Regions from separate parts of the Alishewanella sp. HH-ZS genome, predicted to be linked through region 1. Evidence: predicted binding sites of a transcription regulator. Region 1 holds the regulator's gene; each other region holds the start of a gene.
The links. Region 1 encodes FNR, which switches genes on or off when oxygen is low (the NO sensors DNR and NnrR bind a similar motif). Its sites were predicted from a motif close to TTGATCTAGATCAA; they were not measured.
Positions count from the first base shown of each region.

Region 2: A9165_RS11780 (GbsR/MarR family transcriptional regulator) is a predicted target of FNR. The motif match lies at 5,026-5,039, and genes of this name have one in related genera.
Region 3: nrdG (anaerobic ribonucleoside-triphosphate reductase activating protein) is a predicted target of FNR. The motif match lies at 3,130-3,143, and genes of this name have one in related genera.
Region 4: A9165_RS01735 (putative zinc-binding protein) is a predicted target of FNR. The motif match lies at 4,916-4,929, and genes of this name have one in related genera.

Region 1 covers NZ_LZEJ01000007.1:72,625-80,135, forward strand. Annotated here, with positions in the region: gene A9165_RS04365 (pyridoxal phosphate-dependent aminotransferase) at 1-609, opposite strand, end outside; gene A9165_RS16870 (hypothetical protein) at 584-742, opposite strand; gene A9165_RS04370 (glucosaminidase domain-containing protein) at 822-1,688, shown strand; gene ttcA (tRNA 2-thiocytidine(32) synthetase TtcA) at 1,764-2,681, opposite strand; gene uspE (universal stress protein UspE) at 2,759-3,691, opposite strand; gene fnr (fumarate/nitrate reduction transcriptional regulator Fnr) at 3,798-4,502, opposite strand; gene A9165_RS04390 (sulfite exporter TauE/SafE family protein) at 4,539-5,213, opposite strand; gene ccoS (cbb3-type cytochrome oxidase assembly protein CcoS) at 5,203-5,379, opposite strand; gene A9165_RS04400 (heavy metal translocating P-type ATPase) at 5,376-7,511, opposite strand, start outside.
Region 2 covers NZ_LZEJ01000028.1:2,405-9,915, reverse strand. Annotated here, with positions in the region: gene A9165_RS11800 (sensor histidine kinase KdpD) at 1-1,150, opposite strand, end outside; gene A9165_RS11795 (hypothetical protein) at 1,307-1,495, opposite strand; gene A9165_RS11790 (adenosine deaminase family protein) at 1,854-3,080, opposite strand; gene A9165_RS11785 (methyl-accepting chemotaxis protein) at 3,207-4,826, opposite strand; gene A9165_RS11780 (GbsR/MarR family transcriptional regulator) at 5,097-5,660, shown strand; gene A9165_RS11775 (cytochrome ubiquinol oxidase subunit I) at 5,701-7,074, shown strand; gene A9165_RS11770 (cytochrome d ubiquinol oxidase subunit II) at 7,071-7,511, shown strand, end outside.
Region 3 covers NZ_LZEJ01000002.1:93,557-101,067, forward strand. Annotated here, with positions in the region: gene narJ (nitrate reductase molybdenum cofactor assembly chaperone) at 1-650, shown strand, start outside; gene narI (respiratory nitrate reductase subunit gamma) at 662-1,351, shown strand; gene A9165_RS01630 (peptidylprolyl isomerase) at 1,573-2,340, shown strand; gene A9165_RS01635 (hypothetical protein) at 2,457-2,978, opposite strand; gene nrdG (anaerobic ribonucleoside-triphosphate reductase activating protein) at 3,224-3,685, shown strand; gene nrdD (anaerobic ribonucleoside-triphosphate reductase) at 3,708-5,510, shown strand; gene A9165_RS01650 (hypothetical protein) at 5,657-5,947, shown strand; gene A9165_RS01655 (ribonucleotide reductase subunit alpha) at 6,084-6,488, shown strand; gene A9165_RS01660 (ATP-binding protein) at 6,553-7,377, opposite strand; gene A9165_RS01665 (EAL domain-containing protein) at 7,391-7,511, opposite strand, start outside.
Region 4 covers NZ_LZEJ01000002.1:116,188-123,698, reverse strand. Annotated here, with positions in the region: gene A9165_RS01760 (triacylglycerol lipase) at 1-941, shown strand, start outside; gene ytfE (iron-sulfur cluster repair protein YtfE) at 966-1,655, opposite strand; gene norR (nitric oxide reductase transcriptional regulator NorR) at 1,823-3,337, shown strand; gene A9165_RS01745 (YbaN family protein) at 3,340-3,717, shown strand; gene moeB (molybdopterin-synthase adenylyltransferase MoeB) at 3,710-4,465, shown strand; gene A9165_RS01735 (putative zinc-binding protein) at 4,462-4,857, opposite strand; gene A9165_RS01730 (NnrS family protein) at 4,967-6,172, opposite strand; gene A9165_RS01725 (nitrate/nitrite transporter) at 6,169-7,440, opposite strand.

The DNA of each region.
Region 1 (7,511 bases):
CACTAGCTTATGCTCGCGTGCAACCTGCAGTAACTGACGCAGAAAATCCGCACTATAGACAGCGCCGGTCGGATTATTCGGGTTAATCAGGACCAGGGCCCGGGTTTTTTTGCTGATTTTCGCTTTGATATCATCCAGTGCCGGCAGCCAGTCCTGTTGCTCATCACACAGGTAATGTACCGCCTTACCACCAGCCAGATTCACCGCGGCGGTCCACAGCGGATAATCCGGCATCGGCACCAGCACTTCATCTCCATTATTCAACAGTGCCTGCAGCGACATCAGGATCAGCTCCGAGACGCCATTACCGATATAGACATCATCTGCATCAGCACCGAGAATACCACGTTGCTGGTAGTACTGTGCTACCGCCACCCGGGCCGGATAGATACCCTGTGAGTCTGAGTAGCCCTGTGCTGTTGGCAGATTGTGGATCACATGCTTAAGAATTTCATCCGGCGCTTCAAAGCCAAAGGGCGCCGGGTTACCAATATTCAGTTTCAGAATGCGGTGGCCTTCCTCTTCCATCCGTTTCGCTTCACGTGCCACCGGGCCACGAATATCGTAACAGACCCCATCCAGTTTATTTGACCGTTCTACCGCTTTCATCTTGTTTGCCTGCTTCAGTAAAATATCCATCCAGACAGCTAAAACTGCCTATGGCAGTGTTTCTCAGTACAGAAAAATTTGCAATATTTTCAGGCAATAAAACAGAAAAAAAGCGCAGTTCGAACTTTTTCATCGAATCCTGGCCTCATTGGCGGTAGAATATGCGGCCGTTTTGGTCGTTATTTGTACAAATCCAGTATTAAAGGTGGTGAATGCTCTTAATTCGTAAATTGATTCTGCTACTGTTTTGGCTTTGGGTAGTTATTGCTATCGCCAGCCCTTTTAGTCAGCTGGAACCAATTAAAGAGCCGGAAGCCTTGGAAGAATGGCAGATCCCAAGCCGGCTGACTGCGTTATCAGAAGCGGATCAGAAAAAGCTACTGCAGCGCCTGGCGTATCCGAAAGCAGATATTCCAAAACAGCCATTACCGGACTTTAATGCGATCCGCGACATTAACCGCAAAAAACAGGCCTTTTTTGATTACCTGCGGCCACATGTAAAACGCGAGAACCAGCGTTTACTCTGGTTGCGCGAGCAGCTATTAGATATTGCGGAAAAGAAGCAGAAAAACCTGCGTATCTCGCTGGAAGAATACGCTTTTTTATACAGCCTGTATGAAGAGTTTAAACTGGATGTGGCCGAAACCGATCCCCAGGCGTTGCAGGAGCTGTTAAAGCGGGTGGATATTCTGCCGGAAAGTCTGGTGTTGATGCAGGCTGCCAATGAATCAGCCTGGGGTACCAGCCGCTTTGCGGTCGAGGGTTATAATTTCTTTGGGCAATGGTGTTTCCGGGAGGGCTGTGGCCTGATCCCACAAAATCGTGCCGAAGATCAGTTTCATGAAGTTGCCCGCTTCGATAGCCCGGCGGCCAGTATCCGTAGTTACTTCTACAACCTGAATACCTTTCATACTTATGAGAAGCTGCGGCATATCCGGGCTGAGCACCGCGCTGAGAATAAGCCGCTGCGTGGTGAAGCCCTGGCGCACGGTTTAAGCGCGTATTCTGAACGCGGTCATGAGTATATTGAAGAAATCACTGCCATGATCCGTTTTAATCGCCGTCTGCTGGAAGAGTAAGCAAGCTAGAATTAAAAAGCCCGGTTTTAACCAGGCTTTTCTAAAGCAAAATACTTAAGGTAGATTGCGGCTAAACTAGCTTAGTTCTACCGTCTGATGCACGCTCAGCTCTTCATCATCCTGCTCAAAACCTACCGGCACTGATGGTACGGCCGGTTTATCAAAGGCAGTATCACCATCGCCGTTTAACGGGCTGTCTTTGCTGATGGCTTTAAAATCGAACAAACTGTTATCGGCCAGATGCGAAGGTATAATATTTTGCATCGCCTGGAACATGGTTTCAATGCGGCCGGGGAAGCGCTTATCCCAATCCTGCAGCATTTCTTTTACCACCTGCCGCTGTAAACCATCCTGTGAGCCACAGAGGTTGCAGGGGATGATGGGGAAGCCTTTCGCCACTGAGTATTTTTCAATATCTTTTTCTTTGCAGTAGGCCAGTGGCCGGATCACGATATGTTCACCATTGTCGCTGATCAGCTTGGGCGGCATCGACTTCATCTTGCCGCCGTAGAACATATTTAAAAACAAGGTTTCCAGCATATCATCGCGATGATGACCCAGCGCAATCTTGGTCGCGCCCAGCTCCTTTGCCGTACGATATAAAATACCGCGGCGCAGCCGTGAGCACAGTGAGCAGGTGGTTTTACCTTCCGGGATCTTCTCTTTGACGATCGAGTAGGTGTCTTCAGTAACAATTTTAAAATCGACGCCGATGCTGCTTAAATATTCCGGTAACACTTGCGCCGGGAAGCCGGGTTGTTTCTGATCCAGGTTAACTGCAACGATGCTGAAATTCACCGGCGCAGATTGCTGCAGATTAAGCAGGATATCTAACAGCGTATAGGAGTCTTTGCCGCCGGATAAACAGACCATGATCTTGTCACCTTCGCTGATCATGCCAAAATCAGCAATGGCCTGGCCGACATTACGGCGCAGCCGTTTATGCAGCTTGTTCAGATTATATTGGGCTTTCGCTTGTGCCGCGTGAGACATCATTAACTACCAGACAGAAAAAAGGCGCACATTATACCCAAGGGTGCGCCTGTTCAAAAGAGGCAGAGGCTGGAAGGCTAGGATTTCTCCAGCGGACAGACAAAATTGGCCGGTTTTAAGGCCAGCACATCACAATCCAGACGGTCAATCACATGCTCAGCGGTATTACCGATAATGGCCGCCGATAAGCCGGTGCGGCCGATAGTGCCAATTAATACCATCTCGGCATCAAGCTGCCGTGCCAATTTCGGGATCACATCTTCCGGCATCCCTTCCAGCACATGACATTGCTCTGCCGGGATCTGATGTTCGGCTGCCAGTTGCTTCACGGCATCCTTATGATGTCGCTGCATGGTGCTGTTATATTCCTGCGGATTAAATTCCGGGATCTCGATGGCGATATTAACCGGAGTACCGGGGTAGGCATTCACCAGATGCACCCTGGCATTTAGCATGGCAGCCATTTGTTTAGCTTTATCAATCACCCTGTTATTCAGGGATTTATGATGCTCCTGCTCACTGCCGGCATTAACAGCGGCGATAATATTACCTTGCGCCGGCCAGGCATGCTCTTTTACCAGCAGCACCGGGCAGGGGCATTTGCGCAAAATATGCCAGTCAGTTGGGGTGAAAATCATCGATTTCAGCACATCGTGGTCATGGGTGCCTTTGATCACCAGATCAAAGTTATGCTCCAGCACAGCTTTGACGACGGCTTCGAACGGTCTGTTATGCCAGACCACCTGAATACTGATCTCCAGTCCTTGCGCCTGAGCCTGCTGCAGTAAGCCACTGACCCAGATTTCGCGATCTTTAATCACCGCCTGCTTCATTGCTTCGCGTTCGTCACCGGATAGCATGGTGGTCATCTCATAGGAGAATTCGTATACCGATAAAAACGCGGTCAGTTTACCGCCTTGTTTGCGGCTTAGCTCCAGGGCGCGGTCGAGGGCTTTCTGTTGTTCAGTCGTGGGATCTAATACCACTAAAACATTGTTATAAATCGACATAATGACTCCGGTTACCAGGTTGATGCACGCAATCTGTTAGATTAAGTGTAGTCAACATAACCGGAGTTGGTAGGCTGGCCTTTGTGTTAAATCAACAAAATACCGATTAACACTGACCGGCGAGGTTACTTAAGGCAGGGGCATCTAAAATGGTTATCAGTTTGCCATCCACTTCGATGATCTGATCTTTATGTAATTTACTCAGCAGCCTGCTAATGGTTTCAACGGTTAAACCCAGGTAATTGCCGATATCACTGCGGGTCATGGTCAGGCGGAAGGCTTTGGAGGAAAAACCACGGTTACCGTAGCGCGAGGCCAGATGGTTTAAAAAGGTGGCCAGTTTTTGTTCGGCAGTTTTGCGGTTTAACAGCAACAACATCTGCTGATCAGCCTGGATATCCTGACTCATCAGCCGCATCATCTGCTGCCGTAACTTGGGTAGCTGGTCCAGTAACATTTCCAGGTTGTTAAAGGGGATCTCGCAAATCATGCCGGTTTCCAGCGCTTCGGCGTAGCTCATATGCTGCTGGGTATTAATCGCATCAAAACCGATAATATCGCCGGGTAAATGGAAGCCGGTAATTTGCTGCTCACCTTGCTCGGTCAGGGTAAAGGTTTTAAAGGAACCGGTGCGTACCGCATACAGTGCTTTCAGGGCGGTGCCGCTTTCAAACAGGATATCGCCTTTATGTAACGGTCGTTTGCGCTGAATAATGTCATCCAGCTTGGTCATTTCCTGATCGTTGAGTGAAAACGGCAGGCACAACTGACTAAAACCACAATCCTGACAATTAATCGCCGAGCGTTGCATCGAATAAACCCTGAATTCCCTAATATAGTAGCTAGCTTAAAAAACTAACCTCTGCAAAGCAAGCCATATCGTATAAATGCCGTAGATAGCCAGTATAGCGGCGGTGCTATAGCGAAACCACAAGGCGCTTTTCAGCTGGCGCAGTAGCTGTGCGGCGCCACCAACGGCCAGGATCGCCGGCAAGGTGCCCAAGCCAAAGCTCAGCATCAGCAGGGCACCATGAAAAGGGCTGCCGCTGGCCAGACTCCAGCTAAGGGTCGAATAGACCAGACCGCAGGGCAAAAAGCCCCACAGCAGGCCATACCGATAGGCTTTCGTCGCTGAGTCAAGTGGTAACAGCGCCTTGGTATAGGGCTGGACGCGCTGCCAGAGCTTTTGACCAAGTCGTTCCAACTGCGTCAGGCCAAACCAGAGCCGGGCGATATAGAGTGCCATAGCAACCAGTAAGACGCCTGCCAGCAAGCGTAACCAGAGCATGGAGGCGCCAGCCAGCTGCATTGCGGTCAGACCAAAGTAGCCGACCAGGGCACCAAACAGGCTGTAGGTGGTTAAGCGGCCGGCACTGAGAAGCAGAGGGTAAGTATAACCTGAGTGGCGGCGCTCAGCCGGCACGCTAAGTTGCAAGGCACTGGCAATGCCGCCGCACATTACCAGACAGTGACTGCTGCCCAGCAGGCCGATCAGCAGCGCGGCCAGATAATCAGGGCTCATCTTTGTTCGCGGATGGTTTTGGCTTATCGTCCTCGTCAAACAGGATGCTCAGCCCTTCTTTTTCCAGATCTTCAAACTGTTTCGAGCGCACCGCCCAGAAGAAAATCCAGATCCCCATTGCGACAAAGAAGATGGCTATCGGGATAAGTACGTAAATGATGCTCATTTCTTTAGTAACCTCAATGAATTCGATACCACCAATAACGAGCTGAACGACATACCGATCACTGCAATATAGGGCGAGACAAAACCAGCTACGGCCAGCGGAATAATAATCAAATTATAACCGACAGACCATCCGAGATTTTGCCTTATCACGCTGGCGGTGGTTTTGCCACCTTTGAGCAATGCGGCTAACAGACTCACATCGGGTTTTAATAACACCACATCAGCCTGATTTTTAGACAGATCGGCGCCTGAGTGCACCGCAACCGAAATATGGGCAGCGTTAAAGCCCGGGCTGTCGTTAATGCCATCGCCCAGCATCAGTACCTGCTTGCCTTCGCTAATCAGCTGCTGGATATGCGTCACTTTTTGTTCTGGCGTACAGCCTTTATGCATAAAGTTAAGCTGTAATTCGCTGGCCAGTTGCTCGGCCTGTGATGAGCTGTCGCCGGTTAACATCCCCAATTGATAGCCCTGTTGTTGTAAACTGGCCAGCAGCGCCGGAACTTCCGGCCGTACTCTGTCACTCAGGGTCACAGCAGCTATCGGCTGCTGGTTAATCGTCAGATAGACCATGGCGCCGCTGACAGTGCGGCTTAGCTGACAAAAACTGGCACTGCCGACCCGCACCGCTTGTTGTTGCCAGTACCCGCTGATCCCGGCACCGACACTGACCGTTACCTGTTGCAGCTCTTCGGCAGCTGTCTGATAGGGCGCAAAGGCTCGGGCTATCGGGTGTTCGGAGTAACGTTCCAGATTTGCAATCAGATTCAGTGCCTGTTGCTCAGTGTAAGCCGTGCTTAGCATCTCGACGCTTTCGACACTAAACTTACCTTCGGTCAGGGTGCCGGTTTTGTCCAGTACAATATGGGTGATCTGTGGCAAGGCTTCTAACGCCTGAGCGTTTTTGATCAGTATGCCCTGGCGGTTGAGGCGGGCGAGGGCACAGGTAATGGCGGTCGGCGTCGCCAGGCTAAGGGCACAAGGGCAGGTTGCCACCAACACCGAGAGCGTCACCCAAAACGCGCGATCCGGATTCCACCAGAAATACCAGAGGCCGAAAGTCAGCACGGCAATTACCAGTAAACGCTCGACGAAGTACTTTGCCAACTGATCGGTTTTCTCGACCAGTTTGGGCTTTTGACTCAGGGTTTGTTGTTGCAGCTGGATGATTTGTCCCAGCCGGGAGTGTGCCAGCACTTCAGTCACCTGAATGGTCAGTAAGCCATCGTGATTAATACTGCCGGCCAACACCTGCTCACCGGGCATTTTGCTGATCGGCCGGTATTCACCGGTCAGCATCGATTCGTCAACCGAGCTTTGACCTTCCAGTACCAGACCATCAGCGGGCAGGGTTTCACCGGCCTTTACCAGGATCCGATCACCCGGTTGCAGGCGCCGCGCCGACGTCGCTTGCGGCCCGTTAGCAGTGAGCTGGGTGGCGGTTACCGGCATAATTTTCAGCAAGTTGCTGGTGGCTTCGCGCGCCTGTGCCCGGGCCCGGTATTCAAAAAACTTGCCCAGTTGCAGCAGGAAAATAAACATACAGACTGATTCAAAATAGACTTCACCGGTATGAAAGACGGTGGCATAGGATGACGCCAGATAGGTATACCACAGCGCCAGGCTGACCGGCACATCCATATTCATCTGCCGGGCCTTAATGCTGCGCCAGGCGCTAACCGTAAAGGGCTTACCGGCATACAACAACACCGGTAGCGTTAATAACAAACTGATCCAGCGTAGGTAGCCTTCGTGCGATTTTTCAATGCCGGTGAACTCACCAAAATACAGGCCAAAGGCCAGCATCATCACCTGCATGGTCAGAATACCAGACACCGCCAGTCGTTTCAGGTAGCGGTTCAGTTCCTGCTTAAAGGTTTGTTCTTCCTGATCGGCGACAAAGGGGCTGGCCTGATAACCAAGGGCGGCGATGCGGCTTAAGACCTGGCTTAGTGGCAACGCCTTACTATCCCAGCGCAATAAGGCGCGCTGGGTGGAGGAATTAATCGTCACGCTGGCGATCTGCGGCTGTTTTTTTAGCTGCTTTTCAATTAACCAGGCACAGGCGGCGCAGCTCATGCCGGAGATGGACAATTCCAGCTCGGTCAGCTCGCCCTGCTGCCGGCTGAT
Region 2 (7,511 bases), on a different contig from region 1:
AAACCGGACTGCCTTCGGCGCCATAGGCCTGGGCGTTATTAATCAGATTATCCAGAATGCGCCGAAACAAGGTGGCATCAGTACAAAGTGAACTGAGCTGACAATCAAGCTTCACCTGTTGCTGGCGTTGCTGTAGCGATAACGCATGGTCACTAAAACACTCCTGCATCAGTTGCTGTGGCACCACCTGGCTCCAATTCGGCTGGGCTTGTTGTAGCAGGCGGTTATAGTCAAGGAGCTGATCGGTTAACACGCTGAGCCGATCGGCACTGCCATTTAGCAGGCTAACGACCTCCTGCTGCTGCGCATTAAGCGGACCAACCAACTGCTCGGTTAACAGGGCGCAGCCTTCGCGAATGCTGGAAAGTGGCGTTTTTAGCTCGTGTGAGGCATGGCGCAGCAACACCAGCCGTAAGGCTTCTAATTGCTGCAGGCGCGAACTCAGCCAGCGTAATTGCTCACCAAGCTCGGCCAGTTCCCGCGGCCCGCGAAGTTTTTCATCCGGAAACTGATGCTTGGGCTGCGCAATGGCCCGGATCATCCGGTCCAGCTTCTGTACCGGCGCCGTGATCCGGCCCGAGGCCCATAACACCAAGAGTAAGGTGAGTAACACCAGAGCAAAGGTTTCCCAGGCCAGCTGTTGCTGGGTTTTCGCGACCTGCTGTTGCTGATTCTCCAGTTGCCGCTCTAACAGGTCCCAGATTTCTTTGGTGATTTGCTGTTGCTGGGTACGCACTTGCAGCAGTAAGGCTTCTGGCACTTCGCTGGTCGGTTCAATAAACTTTAATCTGAGGCTTTGCAAAGCATCGCGCTGACTCTGACATAACGCCAATTCGGGTAAACTGCGACAGAGCTGAGCTAACAGCTGTAGCTGATTGTCGATATGGTTTAAAGCCAGCCGCTGCAGCGCCTCAGTGCGCACCACCGCATACTGGCGCACAGCCCGCTCGATATCGACTACCAGGCTTTGCATACTTTCTGCCTGGCGCACTGTCGACACTGCCTGCTCGGCCGAGGTAATGGCATAATTACTGACACCACTTAGGGATTTATTACTCTGCCACAATAAAACTCCGACTGGGATCAGGGCCAGAAAAAAGCTTAGCAGTACTAACTGTCGCAATGACGCCGTTTGAATGGAAAAGCGCATGGGCTCCACCCTCAGAGAATTCTGACTTTAGTTTACTGAAAATTCAGGGCCTTGTATTGCCGTTAGCCGTATAAATTAGCTGCTACGGGCAAAAAAAAGGCCAGTACTAAGACTGGCCAAGGCAGATTCAGCTCAACAGCTGATCTATGGGATAGGTTACTGGGCTAACTCGGTGTTCATGCCCTGAGCATAAACTGCTTGCGTAGCCTGAGTTGAATGCGCCAGTTGCTGCTGTTCCCAGGCCTGGACGCTGGCATTATTCAGGTCAACCCGACGCAGTAAGGTAAAAACGATAGCCATATTGGCAACTAAAAACAGCGTGATAAAACTTAAGAACATATCCATGGTACTTCTCCGGCTATGGGCTCCCGCAGTGGAGCAACTTTGCTGTCTCAGGAGAATCGCGTAAAAGTAATACTGCATTGCTTTTACGCTATTCCCCTGCAGCGTTACCATAGTTAATGCATGCTGCGTGCCAACATTTAATTTCAATTTAGATTCAAAAACTTAGGTGATTTCTGACAGGGTAATGCGGATAGGGGTGTCGCTAACTGTTGCTAATTAGCGACACTTAAAACGGGGTAAAAAAATTTCCATTTAAAATCAACAACTTAAACTGTATGCAAAAAGCGACACTACCTCAGACAGCAGAAATAGCTAGCAGCCAAATAAAGGCCAGCTAACAGTAAGCTTTTGATTTCAATTAAATAAAGCCATAGCGCTGGGCAACACGGTCAAAATACTCCAGGCACTGTTTAGCATACTGACGTTTCTCGACATAGCTGCCTGGGAAAAAGCTTTTCTTAAAGCCATAGGCCACCATATCTTTTAACCGTTTTAACGGCACGTCGAAGTTATCCAGCGCCAGCTGGTATTCCTTACTGACTGTGGTATTCGATACCAGGCGGTTATCGGTACAAATGACTGTAGCAATACGATGCTCCAGCATATCTTTAAACTTATGCTGGCGGATATCGGTAATCGCCGGGTTGGTTTGCAGGTTGCTGGTTAAACAGACTTCAATCGCAATACGCTTATCGGCGATATAAGAAGCCAGGTTATTGATATATTTTGTTTTATCGGAAATAGCCGGATCCTGAATCATCTCCGGTATAAACATTGAGTAGCCATGCCCCAGACGATCTGCATAGCACTCGGTAATGGCTTCAAACACACTCTCGGCACCGTAGGCTTCACCGGCATGCAGGGTTTTTAGCAAAAAGTGCTGGTGAGCGTATTCGTATACTTCTTTAAATTTACCGGCCGGATAGCCTGCTTCCTGCCCGGCTAAATCCAGACCAACAATCGGCATGCCTTCTTCATCACGCAGCCGGACACTGGCACGCACCAGCTCCATCGCCGCCAGCTTAATCACATCCATTGGCGCAAAATCACGCATTAATTGAAACAGGTTGGTGTAATAGGGTGAGAAACCTTTGTTACCAAACATTCGCATCGCACAGTTAATAATGCCATAGTAGAACGGCGGCTTCTGACCGCTTAGCACCGCTTCAGTGGCGTTATACTCCTGCATCGCCTGCTTTAGCCCGTTATTCACTGCATGCATAATCTGGTCAAAATCAATACCGCGCGTCAGATCAATCAACAACTGCGGGGCGAAACGCACTTCAATATAATTGACGCCTTCGGCCTGATTATCCAGTGCCAGCTCGTAAGCGGCCTGCTGCAGGTTTTCCGGGTCGCGTAACACGGCACAGGTATATTGGAAGCAATGCAGATACTCACCCAGATTCTGATAGCGCTCTTTGAACACCAGCTCTTTTAAGCCAGCTACCGTCTCAGAAGGTAAAGTGACCTGGCTGCGTTTGGCCATGTCGATAAGACTGTCTAACCGTAAACTGCCGTCCAAATGCAAATGTAAATCGGACTTGGGCATCATCTTAATAAAGTCGGCGGAGTAGCGTGGCATAATCATTCCTCTGTTAACTAGCTGAAAGAATATCACAATCAGCTTGCCACAAAGGAATGGTAACGAAAAATTGCATAAGCTCTAAAAGCAACAGGGCGCCGATAGCGCCCTGTTGCTTTACATGAATTAAACCTTAAAGCGGTTTACCAGCTCATTAAGTTGAATTGCTAATCGCGACAATTCTGTTGCGCTGGCAGAGGTTTGCTGCGAACCTGCCGAGGTCTGGTTCGCCAGGTCGCTGATAGTAATAATATTACGGTCAATTTCCCGTGCCACTTTCGATTGCTCTTCAGCAGCACTGGCAATCACATGGTTCTGATCGCTGATACTGGTAATATTGGTCGCGATCTGCCCCAGGGCTGCGGCAGCTTCTTCAGCCACATTTTGGGCATCACCAGCGTTTTGGCTAATTAGCCCCATGGCATTTACCGCTTCACGTACCGAACCTTGCACTTGTTGGATCATTTGTTCAATTTCACCGGTGGAGGTTTGGGTGCGGTGCGCCAAACTACGCACTTCGTCGGCGACGACGGCAAAACCGCGGCCGGCATCACCGGCGCGGGCTGCTTCGATCGCCGCATTCAGCGCCAGCAGGTTGGTTTGCTCGGCCACACTGCGAATCACTTCCAGCACCTGGTTAATTGACGAGACTTTTTCTGCCAGCACATTAATCACGGTGACGCTTTGCTGAACCTCGGTATTCATCTTGCCGATAACAGCACGGGTCTGGGTAACCTTCTGGCTACCATCTTTGGCCAAGTTGGCCGATTGTGCAGACGCATCTGAGGTTTGCATCGCCGTTGCCGCCACTTCATCAACGGCTGAGCTCATCTCAGTGATAGCCGTCGCGGCTTGTTGTACTTCGTCATTTTGTTGCTGAATGGCGCGCGCTGACTCATCGGTAACGGCATTGAGTTCTTCCGCAGCAGAGGCCAGCTGACTGGCTGAGCTGGCGATATGGCCAATGGCATCACGCAGTTTTTGCTGCATTTGTTGTAAGGCTTCAGCCAGGCGGGTTAACTCATCGTCACCGTCTTTATTGATACGCTGCGTCAAATCACCTTCAGCAATTTGCCGGGCAGACTCAACCGCTTGCTCCAGCGGTGCATTAATGCTGCGCGAAATAACCAGTGCAATCACTATAGCAATCGCCACCGCTAACACTATTAGTACAATAACAATAATACGGGCGGCCTGATAAGCACTGACTGACTCGGTTCGCGCGGTGTTAGCAGCTTGCTGTTTGATACGGGTGAGATCGAGTAAATCCGTTGTCATCTGTGCCGTAATCGGGTTAATTTGCTGCAGCAAATCCAGCGCCATACCGGTCTCGTCCTGCTTCAGAAACTCGATCGCTTCTTGCTGTAACTGCAAATATTGCTGTAATCTTTTTTCGAAATCAGCAAAAACTTCCCTCTCTTCATCCAGATATATGTTAGCAGAAAATGCCTGCTCATTACGCCGCACCTCTGCTCGTAATTGCTCTACTTCGTTCAGTGTGGCGCCTTCCTGCGTAATGTCGGTAGTTAACATCAAGCGTAAGGTTAAGGCCCGCAGAAGGGTGACGTTCAGATTTAAGTCCGCCAGGCTCATTAGTGAAGGTAAAGTATTAGTTTCAACCAAATTCGCCCGTTCACGAATTTGCGACATGGTATTCAGGTTATAAAGACCCAGCGCGGCCAGCATAAAAGCCAGAGCGCCAAAGGCTGCCAGTAAACGTTTTTGAATGGATATTGTTCTAAACATAGGTTAAACCTTGCATTAAGTTAACGGCGTAACTAACTTGATCCGTAATGAATGTTTCGCGGGTGAGTTTCACTACTTTAGCAGTTCTATCAAGCCTTAACAGTCCTGTCGATAGAAAAGCCCAACTTTTTTTCTGAATCGTGCGCTCAACGCCCACTAAATTCTTTTAATTAGTTCGCAGCCATACCTGCAAATTATGTTGATCTGGATCAAGCAACAAGCGTATTATTATTTCAGAAATTTCTGAAAGTTCAGTAACGGGATGCGCATATGCAAATGACTCCAATGATTGAATCCTTTGTTTACCACTTTGGCGAAATGGGCAGCCGTTGGGGCTTTAACCGTACCGTTGGCCAAATTTACGCCCTGCTGGTGATTAGCGAGCAACCGCTCTGTGCCAATGAAATTGGTGAGCTGCTGGGGATTTCGCGCGGCAATGTCAGTATGGGGTTAAAAGAGTTGGGTAGCTGGCAGCTGGTGCAGGTTAGCCATAAACCCGGCGAGCGGCGCGAGTTTTATCATAGCCGCGGTAGTATCTGGGATATGGCCAACCGGGTGTTTGAAGAGCGGCGCAAACGGGAAATGGACCCGACGCTTAGCTTACTGCGTGACATTATGATGGACGAAGCGGCTAATCCGGAAGAAGCCTTTGCCCAAAAGCGCATCGCCGAAATTCACGATCTGCTGGAGAACATTACTGAATGGACGCAAAGCCTGCAATCCTTGTCGCCGGAGAAGCTGAATACCTTAATGAAGTTAGGCTCCGGCGTTGGCAAGGTACTGGAATTTACCGATAAGTTTTTAGGTAAAAAAGATCCGGCAAAACAAGCCTAGCTGTTTTTGCCACCTGTTGTTCTGTTGTAGTGAGGTTGCCATGTTAGACACCCTGTTGCTGTCACGCATTCAGTTTGCGGCCAATATCAGTTTTCATATCCTGTTCCCAACCATTACCATCGCCCTGGGCTGGTTGCTGGTGTACTTTAAAATCCGCTTTGACCTGTCACAGCACCCGGTGTGGATGCGCGCCTACCGCTTTTGGGTCAAAGTCTTTGCACTGACCTTTGCACTGGGTGTAGTCAGTGGCATTACTATGTCGTTCCAGTTCGGCACCAACTGGCCGGGTTTTATGGAGACAGTAGGCAATATTGCCGGCCCGTTACTGGCCTACGAAATCCTGACCGCCTTTTTCCTCGAAGCAACCATGCTCGGCATTATGCTGTTTGGTTTTAACAAGGTACCGCGCTGGCTGCATACGCTGGCCACCTTACTGGTGGCAATAGGTACTACGCTGTCGGCATTTTGGATCCTGGTGCTCAATTCCTGGATGCAAACTCCGGTTGGCTTTGAAATGCGTGATGGCGTAGCGCATGCCACTGACTGGCTGGCGATAATTTTTAACCCCTCCTTCCCGTATCGTTTTACCCATATGCTGCTGGCGTCGGCACTGACGGTCTGCTTTTTGGTAGCGGGCATTTCTGCCTACCGGTTATATCGCGGTGATAATAAAAAAGCACCGCGCCTGACACTAAAAACCGCCCTGTTCACCGCTGCTGTGCTGGCACCGACCCAAGCCTTTGTTGGTGACCTGCATGGTTTAAATACGCTGCAACATCAGCCGCAAAAGATCGCGGCCATGGAGGGGATCTGGCATACCCAGCAAGGCGCGCCACTGGTGCTGTTTGCGATCCCTGATGCTGAAACTCAAACTAACCGCTTTGCACTTGAGATTCCAAAACTGGCCAGTTTAATTCTGACTCACGATTTAAACGGTGAGCTGAAAGGCATTAACGAATTTCCGGACGCACACCCACCGGTGGCGCCGGTGTTCTACAGTTTCCGGGTGATGGTGGGTATCGGTGTATTAATGCTGGCCGTTGCCTGGTGGTGTAGCCTGCGGTTGTACCGAAAAGGCGAATTATCACCGCTGCAATATAAGGTATTAATCGGCATGTCGTTCTCCGGTTGGATCGCCACCCTGGCCGGTTGGTATGTGACCGAAATCGGCCGCCAGCCATACCTGGTATATGGTGTGCTAAAAACCAGTGACGCCGTGACCACTGTGGCCAGTGAGCAGGTTGCCTTAACGCTAATCATGTATCTGGCGCTGTATGTGGTGTTACTGCTGGCCTATGTTAAAACCTTATTCTGGCTGGCAAAACGGGCGATTGAGGTTGAGGAATATGACCTGTCGCTGCCAGGCCTACCGGAACAGAAAGCCAAACTCGCCAATGAAGGAGTCGAAGCATGAATTTCCTGACTGCAGAAAATCTGGCACTGGTGTTCGCCGGCCTGACAGCACTGGCGGTACTGCTGTATGCCATCCTGGATGGTTATGACTTGGGCGTGGGCATAACGCTGCCGATGCAGCAAGAAGCCTGGCGCGATACCGCCATTGCCTCTATTGGTCCGTTCTGGGATGCCAATGAAACCTGGCTGGTGCTGGCCGTCGGCTTGCTGCTGGTGGCTTTTCCGGCGGCGCACAGTGCGATTCTGCATGCGCTGTATTTGCCCGCCGCCTTGTTGCTGATTGGCTTGATCTTACGCGGTGTCGCCTTTGATTTTCGCGCCAAAGTAAAACCGGAGCGGAAAATCCGCTGGGACTGGACCTTTAAATTTGGCTCCTTGCTGGCAACCTTTAGCCAGGGCTTTATGCTGGGTATCTATGTTATGGGGCTGGAATACAGC
Region 3 (7,511 bases), on a different contig from region 1:
AGAGCAAGAAAGACAGTCTCAGTGCCTTTATCAGTCAGCGCTGCGGCGCTGAGCTGATGGACTGGCAATCTGAATACGATGGTCTGTTTGAACGTGGTCGCTCCTTATCGCTACTGATTTTTGAGCATGTGCATGGCGAATCACGTGCCCGTGGTCAGGCCATGGTTGATTTACAGGCGCAGTACAAAGCAGCCGGTTTAGATATCGGGGTCAAAGAATTACCCGACTACCTGCCACTCTATCTGGAGTTTTTATCTACCCAGGGCGCGGAAAATGCGCAAATTGGGCTGGAAGAAATTGCGCCTATCCTGGCGGTATTGACCTGCCGGCTGGAACAGCGCGACTCGAATTACGCCGCTTTGTTCCAGGCCCTGCTGGCGCTATCGGCAGCAGAGGTCGACCTGGCCGATATCAAGGCACAGATCGCTAACGAAAAACGCGACGACAGCCCTAAGGCGCTGGATAAAGTCTGGGAAGAGGAAATGGTGACCTTTATGAGCGCTGAGCAATCCAACAGCGCCTGCGGCACCGGCAATAAACCGAGTGAATCACAACGGCGCGATCAATTTGTACCGCTGAGCACGGATTTATTGCATACCGACGCCCTGGCACAAGAACTATTTCACGAAGCCGCCGCGAAGCGCGCTTAAGGAGCATTTACATGGCACACTTAAACCTGTTTGCCTTTGGGATCTACCCCTATATTGCCATCGCCATTATGGTGATTGGCAGCTGGATCCGTTACGACCGCGAACAATACAGCTGGAAAACCAGCTCATCCCAGCTGTTGGAAAGCCAACAACTGCGTAAAGGCAGTATTGCTTTTCATATCGGTATTCTGGGGATCTTTTTAGGTCACTTTGCCGGCCTGCTGCTACCAAAAGAGCTTTGGTATCTGTTTGGTATTACCAGCTCAATGAAGCAAATGATCGCTATCGTTGCCGGTGGTATCTTTGGCCTGATCTGTTTCTACGGCCTGACTATTCTGATTAAACGCCGGCTGTTTAACCCACGCATCCGAGCCACCAGTAACCCGATGGATATCGCTATCCTGCTGTTACTGTACGCACAATTGATCCTGGGCTTACTGTCTATCTTTGTCTCGATGGGGCATTTGGACGGTACTGAAATGCTGAAATTAATGGCTTGGGCACAAAACACTGTCACCTTTAATTCCGTTGCCGCGGCAGAGTCAATTAGCAGCGTGCATTGGATCTTTAAGCTGCATGTGTTCCTTGGCTTAAGCTTGTTTGTAGTATTCCCGTTCAGCCGCTTAGTGCATATGTTAAGTGTGCCGGTACAGTATATGCGCCGGCAGCACCAGATAGTGCGGCAGCGGTTTGTGCGGTAAAGGTGGGATGGTTTAATCGTGTTTGCGGCAGTGCTTGCGACCATTCATCCGGTGGTAAGCACTCCGTACAACTTTGCCGGGGCACGCCGTAAATACATCCCTGTAGGCTCCCCTTTCGCATCCATGCGAAAGACGTCCCCGGCCAAAGTGTACTGCGCGCTGACCACCTCGTTTCAGACTGAGGTTAAGTTCGCCAACAGTATTTGGCTTCCGAGGTTAATATGATTCAAGTAAATAACATCCCAATTAGCGAAGCCGCCATTATGGCGGAAATGCAGTACCATCCGGCAGACAGCAAACGTACGGCGATGTTAAAAGCCGCCGAGTCGCTGGTGATTGGCGAACTGCTGCGCCAGCGTGCGACCGCGCTGGGGCTGGAAATCAGCACCGAAAATAATGTGGTTACCGAAAATAACTATCTGGATGCGTTACTGGCGCACGAGGTGGTGATCCCCACGGCCACAGATGCCGAATGTGAGCAGTATTACAAACTGAATCCGCAACGCTTTACCAGCTCACCGCTGTTAGAGGTACGGCATATCCTGTTGGCCGCGGCGCCGGAAGATGATGCTGCCCGGGTTGAAGCTAAAACCCTATCGGAGATACTGATCCAACAGTTGCACCAAGGCACACCCTTTGTCGAGGCCGCCCGCACCTACTCGGCCTGCCCGTCGAAAGAAACTGGCGGCAGTCTTGGACAAATCAGTCGTGGTCAGACCGTGCCGGAGTTTGAGCGGCAGATTTTTAGTGCTGAACCCGGTTTAATGCCGCAGGGCGTCGAAAGTCGGTATGGGGTGCATGTGGTCGAAGTGATGCGTAAGGTACCAGGTCAACCCCTGCCTTATAGCGCCGTTAAGCAAAAAATTGCCGATTACTTAAATGAAAAGGTAAGGCGTAAAGCCATTGCCCAGTACATTCATCAACTGATCGTTCAGGCCAACATTGATGGCTATGACTTCCAGTTATCTGACTCACCACTGATGCAGTAACAGGCATTCCTGGCTCCACAACCAGCATCCGTGCTGGTCTCTCCGCGCCGCCACTGGTGTTCAGCTGGCGGTTTTTTCTTACCGGAATACGGCCTGGTTTAAGTGCAAACCGTTAATTAGCGTCTGGGTAGATATGCATAGGCATCGCGCAGAATGCGATCGCGCTGGCGATCAAAGCGGTCATGCTCGCGTTCCACTTTTACCGCAAATTTGTCGTAAGCCCGATCCACCTTGCGCTGAAATTTCTCCCGCTCTTTATGATGTGGCCGGCCTTTCCCTTTGCGGGTATCGTGCCGGTATTCACGGGCCAGTTTGTCCAGCTCCCGATCCAGCTCACGCTCATAACTGGCCAGTTTACGCTGATGCTCAGCCGCTAAACGACGTAGTTGCTGACGGGTACGATCGTCAAGACGTGGTGGGGCATGCCGGATTTCATAATGCCGGCTATAACCCTGGTACACCGGATCAATCCGCGCCACCCTTAACAACTCGTCTGCCGCCCGTTGCAGCGTAAAGGCGACCACATCCTGTGCCACCTGCTCGACCGGATCATAGCGCTGCTGATGCGCACTCAGCGGCCAGGCCGTTAAGGTTAATAGGGTGGCAATTACCAAGCTTTTATTGATACCTGTTTTCATAGCAGGCTCCATTTCTGGCTAAACACCTGTTGATTGTGGCCCACCGGCCTTAACCGACGCTGAAGCAATTTCCCCTGTACCACCGATGGGGTAACAACTGCTGTAATGACGCGACCTGGCAAGCCAGCCTGGCGGTTACAGTTAGCAAAATTTGATCTGGATCAACCTTTCACCGCGCTAAGCATCTAAGCTAAACCACAATATCTAGTGATAATTAACAATACCAACACAAGATAGAGGGTTTTATGCTGTATTACACCGCTGAACAAGTTGTCTGGCAAGAAGTACCCGGCGAAGTGTCGCTGGCATACACCTTCAGTGGCTGCCAGCTGGGCTGTAAAGGTTGCCATAGCGCCGATAGCTGGGATCCCAAACAAGGACACCCCCTTAGCCCGGAGCATTTTCAGCAACGTTTGCAGGATTATCAGGGGTTGATTAGCTGTGTGCTGTTTTTAGGCGGCGAATGGGCAGCGCCAGCATTACTAAAACTGCTGACGCTGAGTAAAACCGCAGGCTTAAAACGCTGCCTCTATACCGGGCTGGAACTGGCTGAGCTAAGCCCATCCATCCGCAGTGAGCTGACTTTTGTGAAAACCGGGCGCTGGTTTGCCGCGCGCGGCGGTTTGCAAAGCCCAACCACCAATCAAAGATTTATCGATTTGCGAACAGGCCAGTGTCTGAATTCGCACTTTCAACAACGCAACTAACACAATGCAAGAGGGAATGGCTATGGCGGCGCTTAACACCGAACAACTACAAAAGAAACTGAGTTTTATTGAGCAATATTTACTGGCACCTAATGCTGCCGATGGTTCGAAACTGGATGCCAATGCCAATGTCACCCAGAAAAATATTGCGACCCTGGAGGCTGAGCTGATGAAAGATCAGTTTATTCAGGTTAATCGCGCTCTGGTCAGCAATAAGATCCGCGAATTATTTGATGCTAAGCTGGCGAAGGAGTATCTGCGCCAAATTGAGCAACATGAAATTTATGTGCATGACGAAACCAGCCTGAAGCCCTATTGTGTGTCGGTTACCATGTATCCGTTCTTACGCGATGGTCTGACGAAACTGGGGGGCGAGTCGCAGGCTCCGAAACATCTGGAGTCCTTTTGCGGCTGCTTTGTTAACTTTGTATTCGCCGTGTCCAGCCAGTTTGCCGGGGCCGTGGCCACAGTCGAGTTTCTGACCTACTTCGACTACTTCGCACGCAAAGATTATGGCGACAACTATCTGCAGACCCATCGCAAACAAATCGAAAACCATCTGCAGCATGTGGTGTATGCACTAAACCAGCCGGCAGCAGCACGCGGTTATCAGAGTGTATTCTGGAATATCTCAGTGTATGACCAACACTATTTTGCCAGCATGTTTGGCAACTTTGTGTTTCCGGACTTTGTAAAACCAGAATGGTCTTCGGTGTCAGCGTTACAGCAATTTTTCCTAAGCTGGTTTAATCAAGAGCGCGAGAAAACTATCCTCACCTTCCCGGTGGTCACCGTCGCCATGCTGACTGAGAACGGCCGCTGCAAAGACCAGCTGTTCGCGATCGACATAGCCCGCGAAATGGCAGCCGGGAATTCGTTTTTTATTTATCAGTCTGATAATGCCGACTCACTGGCAAGCTGCTGCCGGCTGCGTAGTGAAATCAGCGATAATACCTTTTCTTATTCGTTAGGCGCTGGCGGAGTAGCGACCGGCTCCATTAATGTGATTACTCTCAATATGAACCGGCTGGTCCAGGATGGCCGTGATTTAGCAACAGAGGTCAGCAAAATCCATAAATATCAGGTTGCCTACCGCAAACTCCTGGAAGAGTATAAAGCGGCCGGCTTGCTCACCGTATACGATGCCGGCTTTATCAGCCTGGATAAACAATTTCTGACCATTGGCATTAACGGCATGGTTGAAGCCGCCGAATCCCAGGGCCTAAGCGCTGGCAATAATGCCGCCTATATCAACTTTGTGCAGCAACAGCTAAAAGTGATTTTTGAGGCTAATAAGGCGGCAAAAGCCGAATACGGTTATCTGTTTAATACCGAGTTTGTGCCAGCGGAAAATCTGGGGGTAAAGAACGCCAAGTGGGATCGCGAAGATGGCTATGTTGTGCCGCGTGATTGCTATAACTCCTATTTTTACGTGGTAGAAGACGAGCAAAGCAATACGCTGGACAAGTTTCAACTACATGGCCGTCAGCTACTAGATTATCTGGATGGTGGCTCAGCGCTGCACCTGAACCTGGAAGAAAAGCTGGATCTGCAGGGCTATCTGCAACTGCTGAATATTGCTGCTCATACCGGCTGTAATTATTTTTGTGTTAACGTCAAAATCACTATCTGTAATCAGTGTGACGCCATTGATAAGCGCACGCTGTGCCGCTGTGCCCAATGTGGTAGCCCGGATATTGATTACGGCACCCGGGTCATTGGCTATTTAAAACGTATCTCCGCCTTTAGCGCCGGCCGCCGGCAGGAACATAGCCTGCGGCATTATCAACGTCAGGCCAGTAACCGCTTACAGAAAACCGGTTAAGGCGTTCCTGGCCCCTTGCGCAATTAGGCGGAGGCGGTTTGGGGGCTTGCTGGCCCCCTTTTTTCTTAGCTTAGCTACTACTGTGGAGGCATAGCGCGCAGGCCTTACCCGCCGTAAACTGCGTTATCAGTCCCAGCGGAGGCGCAATGAGTAACAAACCCAAGCTGCAAACCGCCATGCAGCAGCTGATTAGCGAAGTCAAAGCCACCTTGCCGCTCTACGAACCGGCAACCTATGTTTGCGGCATTACCAATAGCGATTGTCAGGGCTGTCCAAAGAAAATGCTGGAACTGGTCGATTCTGAACTCTGCTTTTGGGAAAGCGCGCTAAAACAAGGCCGCATCCCTAAGTTTGATGAATTGCGCCGCTTTGGCAAGCTATGCCAAAGCGTGCATCGTAATTTGGTGCGAAATAGAATCCTACCCACTGCTTTATAGGTGAAAGGTACCCACTTTCGTTCGATGCAAAGTAGGCTACCCCATCAGAGGTAAGGCGCCCCCTCCTTTGCCGGATAGCGGCACCGCCCCACTGTTGTTAGCATAGCGACCAGATCATCCGCTTGGAGCCAACAGCATGAATATTCAGTCATACCAGGACTTACTGCAGGCCGCAGCAATGCAACCCGAGCCACAACGGCTGTTATTTGTGTTTGCTAAAGCTGAACTGCCTAATGGCTATACCGATAGCCAAAAACAAAACTTTGAGCAGGGTCAGGGCGGCGCTCTGGCGCCGGTACTCTGTGTCGATAAATTACCAGAAGAGGTTAGCGCCTTTCAGCAATTGGTAGCAGAATCGACTCACACCGGCATCGACTGGGATATTGCCTTTGTCTCGGCCTTGGGTGGCCGTGGCGGCTTTCCGCCGAATAGCGACGAGGCCGTACAGCCATTACAAATGATGATGCAGAAAATTCAGGGCGGTATGATTGCCGATTTTCTGACATTTGATAGAAATGGCGACCTGGTGGCACTGTATTAGGGAATAGCTCAACGCTGCGGTCGGCCTTTGGCCGGCTGGCGCACGCTACAGAGTAAATAGCCGTTCATGCACTCGCTATGCTGCGCGGAATCTTAACCGTAAAGCAACTGCCCACGCCAGGCGTACTCTGTACCTCTAATAACCCTTTATGTTTTTCCACAATACTGCGCGATAACGCCAAGCCGAGGCCAGTACCCTGACCTTTTGGCTTGGTGGTATAAAAAGGCTGAAAGATTTGCTCTAATTGCTCTGCTGCTATGCCCGGTCCGGTATCGGCAACACTAAACCACACCCACTGCGCGTCGCAGCCGGTACTGATGGTAATAATGCCACGATCGACAATTACCTGGGCCGCATTCAACAGTAAATTCAGCAATACCTGATTCAGCTGCGACGGGATACAAAATACCGGCGGCAATTCGGTAAACTGCTTCACCACTTCAGCCTTATATTTAATTTCATTGGCAACAATATTCAGGGTGCTCAGGATCCCCTGCTGCAGATCGGCCATGACAAACTCGGCCTGATCGATATGCGAAAAGTCTTTTAAATCGCGGATAATTTCAATCACCCGTTGCAAGCCCTGCTCAGATTGCTGCAATAAATTGGGTAAATCCTCGCAGATATAATCAAAGTCAAACTGGCTTTTTAGCAACTGACTTTGCGCCGGCGGTAGCTGCTCGCTTAAGCGCTGCACCAACAACGTCAGGCTATTGGTATAGTCTTTTAGTACTGCCAGATTCGAAGCGACATAGCCGATAGGATTATTAATTTCATGCGCGACGCCTGCCGCCAGCTGGCCAATTGAGGCCAATTTTTCAGAGCGTACCAATTGCTCGGTAAGCTCAGCCAGCTGCTGCTGTAATACCCTGATGTCCTGATCTGCCACCTTGCCTGCTCCATTACTCGCCAGTACTCTGCAGATGCTGCTCGCGATAGCGCCGGAACGCCGCAGCAATCTCCGTTTTTAACTCATCATCCTGCCAGGGTTTAGTCATAAACTTATAGATAGCGCCGCGGTTA
Region 4 (7,511 bases), on a different contig from region 1:
AGGCCTTCTGGAATTTGATGGGCGCCAGCGATGCGCTGGCCGAGCCGCAGTTGTTTATGCTGCAGCCCTATGATCCGAATCGTAAAATTATCATTATGTTGCATGGCATTGCCAGTAGCCCGGAAGCCTGGGTGAATACGGCAAACGAGGTGTTAGGCGATGAAACCCTGCGGGAGCAATATCAGCTGTGGCAACTGTATTATCCAACGAACTTACCGCTGATTATTAATGTACAGAGCATCCGCCAGCGCATTCTCAGTACCTTACAGCATTTTGATCCGACAGGCACTGCGCCGGCATCGCGCGATATCGTGCTGATAGGCCATAGCATGGGTGGTTTATTAACGCGCTTTCTGGTATCCGATTCCGGCGATAGTCTGCTGCAAACGATTAGTGAGCAGCGCCGGCTGGATGCACAGCGCCGGCAGCAGTTTTTCCAACGTTTTCGCGAGGATCTCACGTTAACGGCTTTGCCGGGTGTCAGTCGGGCGGTGTTTATTGCCGCACCGCATCGTGGTACCGCCGTTGCCGATTACCGCTTGGCGCGCTGGCTGGCCGGCTTAATCACCTTGCCGGTTACGGTGCTGGAACGTTTGGCGCAGGTCACCGAGTTACTGATCGATCCTGACACTTCGGACAATAGCCGGCCGGTGCGCTTTACCAGTATTGAAAACCTCAGCGATCAGGATCCCTTTATTAAGGCGACTGCCGGTTTGCCGATTAACCCGGCAGTGCGCTACCACTCTATTATTGGAGTCGAGCAACCGGCGTTACCGGTTGAGCAGCAATCTGACGGTGTTGTACCTTATTTAAGTGCGTCGCTAGCCGGTGCCCAGTCGGAGATGGTGATTCGCTCTGGTCATAGTGTACAGGAAACGTCCTCCGCCATTTTGGAGTTGCGGCGTATCCTGCACCAGCATTTAGCAGAGCTGCCCGACTAACGGCGGGCAGCGCTGCGCTCCATCTTACTGGCAGCTGCCACAGCAGCTTTGATCGCCGTGGCCTGGCCGTTTGGGTTCGACAAACAAAATTTCATTTTCCAGCAAAATATGCTGCATTAAATCTTCTTTCAGTTCGCGCAGCCCCAGATACAGTGCGGTCCAGGTATTACAGGCGCCGGGTGGTAACTGCTGTTCAAAGCTCAATTTATCCAGCTTCTCCAGCGCTTCGCCATGCTCCTGATGCTCTTCCAGCATCACGCTGATTGGGCCGAACGGATAGACGCCGCGCACCAGCATTGGGAACAGGATCTGCTCCTCTTTTAGCATATGGCTTTCCAGCTCTTGCTGCATATCAGCCAGATGATTGGCCAGACCATGCGGGCAATGTGGGCTGTCACTGTGCACGGTTTCAACCCGTCGCGCCAGGCGGATCAACTCGGGCAGTTGTTCACGGTGGCGTTGATGAAAACGGGTCAGTACATATTCGGCCAGTTTTGGCGTAGGCTCACTATGCCAGTCAACAGCGGCCTGTGGCTGGCGTTGTAGTTTTTCCAGTGCCGCCAACACTTGTTGTTGGTTTAAACCGCGCTTGGCGATGGCCTCACCGAGGCTTTGCTGACCACCGCAGCAAAAATCCAGCTTAAATTGGTGGAAGACGGCCGTCGCACCGGCGATACGGGTGGCCAGTTGGCCTAAAGGTTGTTCCAGTAACATAGCGTACTCCTGTCTAATCAAAGGTTTGCCTGTAGCAGGCGGTTATCCTTGTAGAGCAAGCGGGATGCCAGAACTACCACCTTTGATTTATATAAGTTTTTTGCAGCGAATGGTAAATTGAACCCTAATTGCTTCGGGTGAGTTTCACCATAAGGGTAAAAACAACCATGTTGGATGCAGTCTTATTTGCCGACTTAGTGACAGAGCTGCCAGCAGCTGTGCGTTTACAGCGGCTGGTCAACACCTTGCGCAATCATTTTGCCTGTGGTGCTGTTGCGTTATTGCAGCTGCAGCAAGCACAGTTAAAGCCGGTCGCGGTGCAGGGACTATTGCGTGAAACCTTGGGGCGGCGCTTTGTGGTGGCACAACATCCGCGGCTGGCGGCTATTTTAGCCAGCCGCCAGCCGGTGCGCTTTCCACCTGGCAGCGAGCTGCCTGATCCTTATGATGGATTATTGGCGGAAACCCCGGGTGAAGCGGTGCCGGTGCATGATTGTATGGGCGTATCGTTATACGTTGAAGGACGCTGCTGGGGCGCCTTAACGCTGGACGCCCTGTCGCCGGCCAGTTTTGATGCGCTGGCCATTTTACAGTTACAGCAACTCAGCTTGCTGGTAGAGGCCGCCATTCGCATTACCGAGCTGGAGCAGGCAAACCGGGCTTTGCGTCAGGGCGAATTACCGGCCGCCGGCACCAGTACTGTCGCTGCGCAGCAGTATGAAATTATTGGCCAGAGTCCGGCGTTGCAACGTATTTTGCAGGAGTTGGATGTGGTGGCCAGCTCGGAGTTACCGGTGTTGCTGCTTGGTGAAACCGGGGTTGGTAAAGAGCTGTTTGCCCGTCAGTTACACCGTCGCTCCGGGCGTGCGGACAAACCGATGATCTATGTGAATTGTGCCGCCCTGCCGGAAAGTCTGGCCGAAAGTGAATTATTCGGGCACAGCAAAGGTGCCTTTTCCGGCGCTTTGAGTGAGCGCGCTGGCCGTTTCGATGCCGCCGATGGCGGCACCTTATTTCTGGATGAAGTGGGCGAATTGCCGTTATCAGTGCAGGCGAAATTACTGCGCGTGCTGCAAAACGGCGAAATTCAACGCCTGGGCTCGGATAAGCTACAGCGGGTTAATGTGCGACTGGTGGCAGCGACCAATCGTGATTTGCAGCAACAGGTCAAGCAGGGCGAATTTCGCGCTGATCTCTATCACCGCTTATCGGTGTATCCGATCCCCATTCCGCCGCTTCGTGAACGCAGCGAAGATTTGCCGTTACTGGCCGGGCATTTTTTAGAGCAAAACCGCAGCCGGCTGGGTTTACGCAGTTTGCGCCTGGCGCCGGCCGCTGAGCTGGCGCTGCTGGGTTATAACTGGCCCGGCAATATCCGCGAGCTGGAGCATGTGATCAGCCGGGCGGCAATTAAGGCACTCAGCCAGGGCGCACAGCGCAGTGATATCGTGATCCTGCAGCCAGAGTTACTGGACTTGCCGCAAACGCTAAGGGCGCCATTGTCGCCGGCACCGACAATCTTGCCGGCACAGGGATTGAAAGAGGCAGTAAACCAGTATCAGCAGCAATTGATTCTGCAGGCGCTGGAGCAACATCAACAATGTTGGTCGAAGGCGGCGCGGGCACTGCAATTGGATGCCAGTAATCTGCATAAACTGGCGCAACGGTTGGGATTAAAATAACCATGCTAAAAACTACTGGCTACCGGTTATTAGCCCTGTGCAGTTTGGCTTTGGGCCTCGTGGGTATTCCGTTACCGGGTTTGCCCACAGTGCCTTTTGTGTTGTTGTCGGCCTGGGCTGCCGGTAAGGGCTGGCCGCAGTTTGAAGAGTGGTTGCTGGCGCATCAAAGGTTTGGCCCGTCGATCCGACAATGGCGGCAGCAGGGCGCCGTGTCGCGGCGAGCGAAATGGCTGGCGTCCGGCATGATGCTGGCCAGTATGCTGCTACTGTGGTTGTCGACAGCGCCTTTGTTATTAAAAACTATCTTACCCGGTTGCCTGTTGCTGGTAGCCGTTTGGCTATGGCGGCGGCCACAGCCACAGGAGACAGCAGATGACTGAGATACTCAACCCGCAGCAGGCACTGAGGTACAGCCGGCAGTTAATGCTGCCAGCGCTGGACTTTCGTGGTCAGGAAGCGTTATTAGCCAGCAAAGTACTATTGGTTGGCATGGGGGGGCTGGGTTGCGCGGCGGCGCCTTACCTGGTGGCCAGTGGCGTTGGCGAGCTTACCCTGGTGGATGACGATAACATTGATCGCAGTAATCTGCAGCGGCAAATACTGTATCGCGAGCAGGATATTGGCCAGCCAAAAGTCAGTATTGCCTTGCAGCAGCTGCAACAATTAAACAGTGACATTAAGCTGACCGCTTTGGCGCAGCGGCTGGATGAAACCGCGCTAGGACAACTGATTCCCGGCTATAGCCTGGTGCTGGACTGTACTGATAACCTTAGCACCCGCAACGCCATCAATGCCGCCTGTGTTCACGCCGGTGTGCCGCTGGTTTCAGCTGCCGCTATTCGCTTTGAGGGCCAGCTCTTGAGTTTACGGCATCAGCCTGGCGATCCTTGCTATCAGTGTTTAAGCCGCTTTTTTGGTGAACAGCAACTTAGTTGTATGGAGGCCGGGATTCTATCGCCGGTAGTCGGCGTGTTAGGGGTAATGCAGGCCCTGGCGGCGGTAAAGATTCTGGCTGCGGTTGGTGAACCCGAGTATCACCAGTTAAAGTTGTTTGATGCCTTAAGCGGTCAGTGGCAGCAGTTTCAGTTAACCGTGGATCCTGATTGTCCGGTATGCCGGCGGCGTTAATGCCTGGCTCCTTGCTGTTTTGTCAGTTGCGGCAGCACGTCGCTATGCACTTTTTGCAACAACTGGTAAGCATCGCCCAGATCACAGTTTTCATGATCGCGCTTTTTATAACCCAAAGCCGTAAGCTCCAGATGCCAGGTCGGCACCACGTCTACCGTGGCCAGCGTTTGCTTAACACAGTTAAGCGGGCAGCCATCGACTGCCAGAATCGGCCGGCCAGATTGCGCAACCTTAACCAGTTGTTTAACCTTGCCACCTACGCCGGCAATACAGGACATCTCCGCCAGGCCTTCCCGATCCATCACCACGGCTAGATCGTTCGCCAGTTGCGCCACATTGGAGCAACCAGAACAGGCATAAACCAGCGGCTTTGTTTCGTAACTATGACTCATAATGTGGCTTCCTAAAACTTGCGATAGCTGAAGTTTAGAAGTCCACTGCGTCGGCAGCTTGATATAAATCAAAGCGGCACCAGCTTTACCCCTTCATGGGTAAGGCCGGCTAGCCCGGCCGGCCATCTGCTCTGGGCGTGGTTAATACCGGTAAGTACACCAGCACATAACAGGCATAGGCCAACACCCAGCAAGCAATCCCCAGCCAGAGCAGACTAAACGTATGCGCTGGCAGTAACCAAATCAGTAAGGTACGGCTGATACCGGCCAGCGCCACCAGCAGAAAAGCCCAAGCCATAATCTGCTTTGGTTGTAACAGCCGGCCGCTGTGGCCAAGCGAGACCCTGGCCATCATCGACAGAATCATTGATCCCATGGCGCCAGCCGTTAACGCATGCAGTGCGATACTCTGGCTGATGGCAAAGCCGGCATAACGTAACGCAAATAACGCCAGGCCCAGCGGGATAAACCAATAAGCCAGATGTAACGACCACAGCAGGGATACTTTAAATGTCAGCCAGATTTTCCAGCGCGCGCAGCGGATAGCGGTCAGCAGCGCACTCAGGGCAAAGAGGGCGCTTAACAGGCTAGCGGGTAACAGCGGCGCCAGACTGAAAAAATGCAAGACAAAGATCAGCCAAAGGCTGCCCAAAGCAGCGCGGTCAAGCCAGAGCAGCGCCTCAACTTTTGGCGTTTTGGTGCCATTAGCAGTAAACATCGGGATCACCCGGCCACCGACAATGGCCATTAACAGGGTGATTAGCCAGATGGCATTTAAACTACCGAGTTGCTGTAAGTCATAACGGCCAAGAAAAAGTCCCAGATACATGATCAGGTTGCAGGCGGTTAGCAGCAGTAACACTGGTACAAAAAACAAATTGCGGTATTGTTGTACCGCCAGTAGTGGTTTCGCCAGTAACCAGGCGGCCAGTGGTAAAAAGCTCAGATCCACCAGGGCGACCAGCCACAGGGGCAGCGCCTCGCCAAAGAGCAGAAGCAGACGGGCGGCCAGCCAGAGCAGTGTTAGCAATAACAGCGTCGGGCCATGCGGTGCGCGTAGTGAGGTCCAATTTTGCACCGCAGTTAATAAAAAGCCGATGACGATGGCACAGGCAAAGCCAAAGATCATTTCATGGCTATGCCAGAATAATACCTGACCAACAGGTTGCAGCTGCAGCTGACCGCCCAAGATCAGCCCCCACAACAGCATGGCGATAGCGCTAAAGGCGGCGCCGAATAAAAACAGCGGCCGGAATGCCTGGCGCAATAGCGGCAACAGCTTTTGCTCGGTCGCCAGATCGGTAATTTGCATCATTCGTCGTCATCCAATAAAAAATTATTACTACGGGCATCCTGCAGGCGCTGTTGATATTGCGCTGCCTGATTGGCGAAAAACATGGTGATCATGCATAGCGCCAGCACGCCATACAGAATCATAAAGCAGCCGGTGACAATACCCAGTGCATCCTGCGCCAGGCCAAAGAGCACCGGCAGGGTACAACCGCCCAGACCGCCAATGGCGGCAACAAAGCCACCGACTGCACCCATATGCTTAGGGTAGTAATCGTGAATCACTTTATACACGCTGGCGCGGCCAAAACCCTGAGCTACGCCAATGACAAAGATCAGGGCCGTAAACCACCAGACATTAACGGAGATCTCCAGTTGGACATCTTTTTCCAGGCCATGAATAATCAGGGTAGTGGGGGGGTAACTCAGAAAGAACAAGCACACCAGGCAGACCCAGAACACACTCCAGTTTACGGCCCGGCCACCATAGCGATCGGCAAACCAGCCACCTAATGCCCTGACCATACTGGAAGTCGCGACAAAAAACAGCGTAAAGGCCATTGCCTGCTGGGCGTTCATCGCATAGGCCTGCATATAATATTGTGGTAACCACAGCAACAGGGCTAAAAAGCCACCAAATACAAAGTAGTAATACAGTGAAAAGCGCCAGACCCGGGCATCTCTGACTAACTGACGCAGAGTCAGTGGTCTGGCGGTGGGGCCTGCAGTTTTTGGCGAGGGCGGTGACAACAACCAGAATAACACCAGCAATAAAGCCAGCCCAACGGCATACACAGGCCCAACCCACTGCCAGCCCCACCAGGCGACAATAATGGGCACCAGAATAAAGGTGATGGCGACGCCGGCATTGCCTACGCCAAACAGACCCATCGCCAGGCCTTGCTGGCGCGAGGCAAACCAGTCGGTCACATAGCGGATGCCGAAGGTAAAGGAAACGCCACTTAAACCAAACCAGAGGCCGGTGGTCAGATAACCATAAAAGCTGCTTACCAGTGGCAGCAATGCCAGCGCCGGAATGCAGCTGAGCATTAACCCCAGCCACAGCAGTCGGGCATTATAGCGATCTGCCAGCATTCCCAATGGAATACGTAGTAGCGCCCCGCTAAAAATGGGGGCTGCCAGTAAAATACCGTATTCGGTGGCGCTCAGGGCCAGCTGTTGTTGGATATCCAACCCCATCACCGCGTATAGCGTCCACACCGAAAAGCAGCCGGCAAAAGCCAGGGTAGCCAGTAGCAGCGCCCGGCGCGCCAGAGGATGGGTTGCCTGCATGCGTTACTCCCCAAATAAGCGCCTGTACCAGGCGCAAGACTCACTGCGCCTAGCATAGCGAAAAGCTTAGC